Regions from separate parts of the Salirhabdus salicampi genome, predicted to be linked through region 2. Evidence: riboswitches for the same ligand, from Rfam matches in the RefSeq annotation. Region 2 holds a riboswitch; the other holds the start of a gene.
What was found. A riboswitch is a leader RNA that binds a small molecule or an ion and turns the genes downstream of it on or off. The one in region 2 is predicted to bind cobalamin.
Positions count from the first base shown of each region.

Region 1: linked by a shared signal. The riboswitch ahead of NLW78_RS05065 (ribonucleoside-diphosphate reductase subunit alpha) and the one ahead of NLW78_RS14890 (ABC transporter substrate-binding protein) in region 2 are both predicted to bind cobalamin.

Region 1 covers NZ_JANBWE010000001.1:952,889-956,320, forward strand. The annotation lists gene NLW78_RS05060 (S8 family serine peptidase) at 1-1,404, shown strand, start outside; cobalamin riboswitch at 1,605-1,783, shown strand; gene NLW78_RS05065 (ribonucleoside-diphosphate reductase subunit alpha) at 1,918-3,432, shown strand, end outside.
Region 2 covers NZ_JANBWE010000007.1:26,920-30,351, reverse strand. The annotation lists gene NLW78_RS14895 (peptide chain release factor 3) at 1-794, shown strand, start outside; cobalamin riboswitch at 1,255-1,440, shown strand; gene NLW78_RS14890 (ABC transporter substrate-binding protein) at 1,566-2,507, shown strand; gene NLW78_RS14885 (FecCD family ABC transporter permease) at 2,526-3,432, shown strand, end outside.

The DNA of each region.
Region 1 (3,432 bases), on a different contig from region 2:
AACGAGTTGATAATAGGTTTAGGTGGGGAAATTGTAGATACGATCCCTGAAATTGGTGTGATTCAGGTTAAAGCACCAAGTGAGTTCGGCTTTGAAGCTACTAAGGATAAGGCTATCAAAGTAGCTTCTCCAACGCTTGTTATCGAAAACCCTGAATTAGAAACAATCCCTATGGAAACTGAAAAAACCGAAACAACTGGTAAAATGGAGAAAAATAACCGTGGGGACCAACAAGAAATAGACGTTGCTTCAGCTAGCTTATATGAACAGTACCAATGGGACATTAAACGTATGACGAACAACGGAGCAAGCTTTGAAATAGAAACTGGTAACCATGATGTTGTTGTTGGTATTATTGATTCCGGTATAGATTTGCACCATCCGGACGTTACGAAAAATTTATTACCTGGTTCGAAAAACTATGTTCCAGCTGGTGGATTATATGGCTATGACCAATCGGAAACTGGTGATATAAATGATGTACAGGATCGTAATGGACATGGTACACATGTAGCCGGTAATATTGCAGGGAATGGCCAAATTTTAGGGATTGCTCCTCATATAGGCTTTAAGGCATACCGTGTATTTGCTGCAGAAGGTGGAGCTTATTCCAGCTGGATCAATAAAGCGATGATTGATGCAGCAAACGATGGGGTAGACGTAATTTCGATGAGCTTAGGTGGAATTTATGTAAAAGGAAAAGTATATTGGACCAATCCAGACACAGGTGAAACGTATGACTATGGAAATGATGTAGCAGATTATGTAGCATATATGAGAGCTGCACAATACGCGAATAGCAAAGGGGTATTAGTTGTGGCTGCGGCAGGAAATGCTGCCTTAAATGCAACGAATAAAAAAGAAGTAACAGAATTTGCAAATGAATTGTATGATGATTATGGTTACCATTTTGTTGGAGCGAGCTTTTACACGCCTGCCTCGGTACCAAATATTGTGACGGTTTCGGCAACTGGTCCTACAGATGAGCTATCTTTATACTCTAACTACGGATCAGGCTTTGTTGATGTAGCAGGTGTTGGAGGAGATTATAGAACATTTTTGCAATATTCTGAAGAAGATCGCGTTGATGAATATATAGAAAATCAATTATATGCTGATGAATTCAACTTGAGTTCAGTACCAGTTGTGGAGTATGAATACAACGATAACGGAACCATTAAGGATTACAAATATTTATATCCTGGCTATTCATGGTATATTGGCACCTCAATGGCAACCCCAAAGGTGTCTGCTGTTGCTGCATTGTTGAAAGTAAAGTATGGAGACGTCAATCCATATAAACTAAAAACACTAGTACAAAATACAACAGAAGATCTCGGTAAAGTTGGTTATGATGAACATTATGGACACGGATTCGTCAACGCATATAAAGCATTACAATAGTGAAACGAAAACCATCGGCTATTCCGGTGGTTTTTTTCTATTTGATTCAACACTTTTTATGTTACAATGCATAAGTCATTCTTCGAATGAAATGAAATTTTTATAATAAATAGATTGAAATGAGTATAATATTCCTTTATGCTAGTTTATAGATTATATCACAATATATTGTAACTTCATTGAAATCATAACTATATATAGTGTTGCCGCGAGTTGAGATGCCGTTACGGCTTAATAGGGAATTCGGTAGAAATCCGAAACTGCCCCCGCAACTGTAAGTGTGGACGAACTGAGGATCACCACTGTATAATTCATACGGGAAGGACTCAAAGTAGGACGATACACAAGTCAGGAGACCTGTCACAACTTCGTGTGTTTCGAATTCCTCGGGGATTGGGATGATGAAACGGTGGCGACAAAGGGCTCTTCTTACCCCTTTGTGTTATCGTTTTGTCCGCTCAATGCTGAGCGGTTTTTTTTATGTAAAAAACTAGGGATGGAAGGGGTACATATATGTCTAAAATTATGGATCAGGAATGGCGAAACGTGTTTCATATAATTGATGAAGCAGCGAAGAAGTATTCCATTAATGCCGACCCATTAAAAGAAAAATTAAAAGATTTACCTAACGAAGAAAAGCAACAGCAAGCGTTATTTTATTCCTTAAATAAAATTGGGATGATGCAACCGGAATGGACTTATATGGCAGCACAGTTATATTTACAAGAGTTGTACACAAAAGCTAGTCATAGTAGGGGATATGACTCTTCCCGAAAATATGGTGATTTTTACACATTAATAGAATTGTTAACAGAAAAAGGGATTTATTCTACTAGTCTATTAAATGAATATAGTAAGTCGGAAATCGATACGTTACAAAAAGAGATAAACCCCGAGCATGACACTTTATTTAACTATATTGGATTGTTTTTGTTAGCTGATCGTTACTTGGCAAAAGATCATGACGGAAACATCTACGAGCTTCCACAAGAGCGTTTCATGATTATTGCAATGACATTAATGCAAAATGAGTCGAAAGGCCAACGTATTGAACTTGTAAAAGAAGCATACTGGGCATTAAGCAATCTATATATGACCGTGGCTACTCCGACATTATCAAATGCAGGGAAAAGTTTTGGTCAGCTTTCGTCATGTTTTATCGACACAGTAGATGATTCATTAGATGGCATTTATTTGAACAACTGGGATGTAGCCCGTTTAAGTAAAGATGGTGGAGGCATTGGCATTTATTATGGAAAAGTTCGTGCACTTGGGTCAGATATTAAAAAATTCAAAGGGAATTCCTCAGGAGTTGTTCCTTGGATTCGATTAATTAATGATACGGCTGTAAGTGTAGATCAGTTAGGACAACGCCAAGGAGCAGTTGCGATCTACTTGGACGTCTTTCATAAAGATATTATGAACGGATTTCTGGATTTAAAGACGAATAATGGAGATGAAAGACGAAAAGCACACGATATTTTTACAGGTGTGAACATCCCGGATTTATTTATGCGAAAATTGGAAGAAATAGACGAGAACGGTCGGAGTGTCGGGGAATGGCACACTTTTTGTCCGCACCAAGTGAAGCAGTTTATGGGATGGAAAGATGAAAACGGAAATCCTTTAGGTCTCGAGGACTTTTATGACGAAGAAGATGAAAAGCTATTTACCCAAAAATATGAAGAAGCAGTCAACCATCCATTATTACCGAGAAAAACATATCGTGCTATGGATATTATGGCCCGTATCATGGTAGCCCAATTAGAAACGGGTACACCGTACATGTTTTATCGTGATGAAGTGAATCGACAAAACCCGAACAAACACGTTGTTGGAAGAGGTCGTACATCTATTTATTGTAGTAATCTATGTACAGAAATCGCGCAAAATATGTCGGCGACAATGATTACGAATGAATACGAGGACGAAGAAGGGAACTTAGTGATCGTCCGAAAACCAGGGGATTTTGTCGTTTGTAACCTATCTTCTATTAACCTACCAAGAGCGGTGAAAGGTGATGTATTA
Region 2 (3,432 bases):
CATTTTTGCAGCACTTCTTACAAATCGCTCCCTCTCCTTTCCCTAGAGAATCTAGCGCAGGGAAAGTGAATCCGACAGACAAAGTCTTTTCCGGTTTCATTTTTAAAATTCAGGCGAACATGGACCCTTCACACCGGGACCGTATTGCCTTTTTACGAATCTGTTCGGGACAGTATGAAAAAGGAATGTCTACTTGGTTAGAAAGAACAGGAAAGCAGATGAAATTAGCCCAACCTCAGCAGTTTTTTGCTGATAGTCGTGAAGGGGTTGACCATGCTTATGCAGGTGATATTGTTGGTTTATATGACCCAGGTGTATATCAAATAGGGGATACCATATGTGGAACGAAAGAATTGTTTGAATTCGGTGATTTGCCTCAATTTCCACCTGAACATTTTGCTAAAGTTCGCCCTAAAAATGCACTACGTCATAAGCAATATGTGAAAGGAATTCAACAGTTAGCTCAAGAAGGGGCTATCCAAGTATATCGAACTCCGAAATTCGAAGATACAATATTAGGCGCTGTTGGCCAGTTGCAATTTGAAGTGTTTATTTACCGAATGAAGGCGGAATACGGTGTTGACCTTGAAATGGAACGTTTAAGTTATCAATTAGCCCGTTGGGTAAAAGAAGGGGAAATACCGGAAAAAGCATATTATAGTAGTACAAGTATGCTCGTTCATGATTACGTAAAGCGACAAGTGTTGTTGTTCAAAAATGAATTTTCCTTAAATTACTTTCTTCAACAAAATGAAGGGATCACATTGACAGAATCCCCGCCAAAAGATAAGTGATAAAAGACCCTTGGAGAAGAATTCTTCAAGGGCTTTAAAATGAGGCAAAGAAACTCAATACCGTTTGTCACAATTTTGGGGTCATAATCGAAGAAATAATTTTGAATGTTCAGACACGGTCAGATTATCGTGTAAATAGATGTAATAGAATAGTTTTATAGATGATGCAAATTTTAAAAACCTGCATATGATGTGTAATGAGCCGATAGAAAAATAGTGCTCCAGCACCGTTGTAAGGAGTGATTGTGGTGAACAAATTCTTTTCCTTAATCCTTACAATTTTGGAGGTTTTTATAAACGGAAAGAAGGTCATATACGAATTAAATTACGGTAAACACCAAGAAAAAATGTATACGTAACTTGATTAAAACTTAAGACATTTCCTTATGTCTTAAGTTTTTTCTTCGTTTGTTTAGAAGTTGACGTCCTTACATTTTCCAATTAAGATATAAGTTATAATTACATATTGTTGGTGTTAGGTGTTGGTAATATGACTACCACTTAAAAGGGAAGTCCGGTGCAAATCCGGCGCGGTCCCGCCACTGTAAATGGGAGCAACCTAAAATAAAGTCACTGTTGAAAAACGGGAAGACTTTAGGGAGCTATGATCATGAGCCAGGAGACCTGCCTAATACTGCGAACTAATTTCCTTCGGGGTAAAAGGAATTGGTTCACACAGAGCGTGTATTTATGCGATGGGTGAGTCATGCCTTAGTTTCCTAGAAGGAAACTAAGGCTTTTTCTATTTTATATATCTATAGGAGGTAACAGATGATGAAAAATTTAAAGTTTTTATTCTTGTCATTAGTTGCAATCATGATGTTCGCATTAGTGGCATGTGGAAATGAAGCAGATAACGAAAACGTTCAGAACAATGACCACGAGGATGAGGTGCCAAGTTCCGTTACATTAACAGACGATACTGGTACAGAAGTGACGATTGAAGGTGATGTTGATCGTATTATCTCCCTAATTCCTAGTACAACGGAAATGGTCTTTGCATTAGGTTTAGGGGATAAAGTAGTAGGTGTGTCAGAATTTGACAACTTTCCTGCTGAAGTAACTGATATTGAAAAAGTTATCGGCATGGAAGCAGATGTTGAGAAAATTGTGGAACTAGAACCGGACTTAGTCTTAGCAGATATTATAAATGGAGACGCGATAACACAATTAAGAGAACAGGGTTTAACCGTATTTGCGATTGAATCAAATAATTTAGAAGAGGTATTTGAAGATATTACCTCAATCGGTGAGCTGACAGGAGCAAGTGAGAAAGCAGAAGCTGTCGTAAGTGATATGAAAGAAACGCGTGACAACGTAGTTGCAACAATTGAAGGTGTTCCGGCTGACGAACGAAAAACAGTTTATATTGAAACGGGTGAAGGATTTTATTCAATTGGTAGTGGTACGTTCATGGCAAATCTTCTGTCAATAGCTGGCGGTGAAAACATTTTTGCTGATCAAGAAGGCTGGCTACAAGCAAGTGAAGAAAGTGTTTTAGAAGAAAACCCTGATGTTATATTTATTACATACGGTGCTTATATGGATGATGCTGTTGGAAGTGTCTTGAATCGTGCAAACTGGGAAAATATAACAGCAATCCAAGAAGAACAAGTTTATGAACTAACTTCTGACTTGGTAAGTCGCCCAGGACCACGTGTAGTGGAAGGGTTACGTGAAATGGCAGAGTACCTTTATCCAGACCAATTTTAATAGTTAGGACGTAATGATATGGAACAAAGAAATAGGTGGATGGTAACGTTAGCTATTTGGCTACCAATCCTTCTTGGTCTACTAACTTTCACGATTATTGTTTCTGTTTCTATTGGAAGTGCGAATATTGATGTAAAAACCGTTTGGCTTATTTTACTATCTAAAATACCCTTCGTTGGGGGTGTTGTTGATCAAACGTGGAGTTCCACAGTGGAAAAGATTATTATCGATATTCGCATGCCTCGTGTTTTACTAGGGGTGTTAGTAGGAGCGGCGTTAGCATCGGCGGGTACCATTTATCAAGCAGTGTTACGCAACCCTTTAGCAGACCCATTTATATTAGGTGTATCATCGGGGTCTGCTTTAGGGGCTTGTTTAGTCCTCTTATTCGGATGGAAGTTTATCCTTCTCGGAAATTGGACTTTACCTGTCGTAGCGTTTAGTTGTGGAATGATCACATTAGTTATTGTATATTTCCTCGCTAAAGTGAATCGACGTATTCATATAGAAACCTTAATTTTATCTGGGGTGGTTGTTCAAGCTTTTATTGCAGCCGCCCTTTCTTTAATTTTAGCTCTAGCAGATGAACGCATGCAGACCATTATGTTTTGGTTAATGGGGAGTTTGACATTAACGAATTGGGGTCACCACATGATTGTTTTACCGTTTGTCTTAGTTGGGGTAATCATAACTTGGTTTATGGCAAGGGAATTGAATATTCTATCTTTAGGTGAAGAAACGGCGTACTATACAGGAGTGTCAGTACCTAAAGTCAGAGTCACGTTATTAGTGATTGCGTCACTCATTACAGGAGCAGCTGTATCAGTTTCTGGAACTATTGGTTTTGTTGGATTAGTCATTCCTCATATAATTCGACTTTTGTTCGGCTCTGACAACCGAATTATATTGCCTTTATCCATTATAG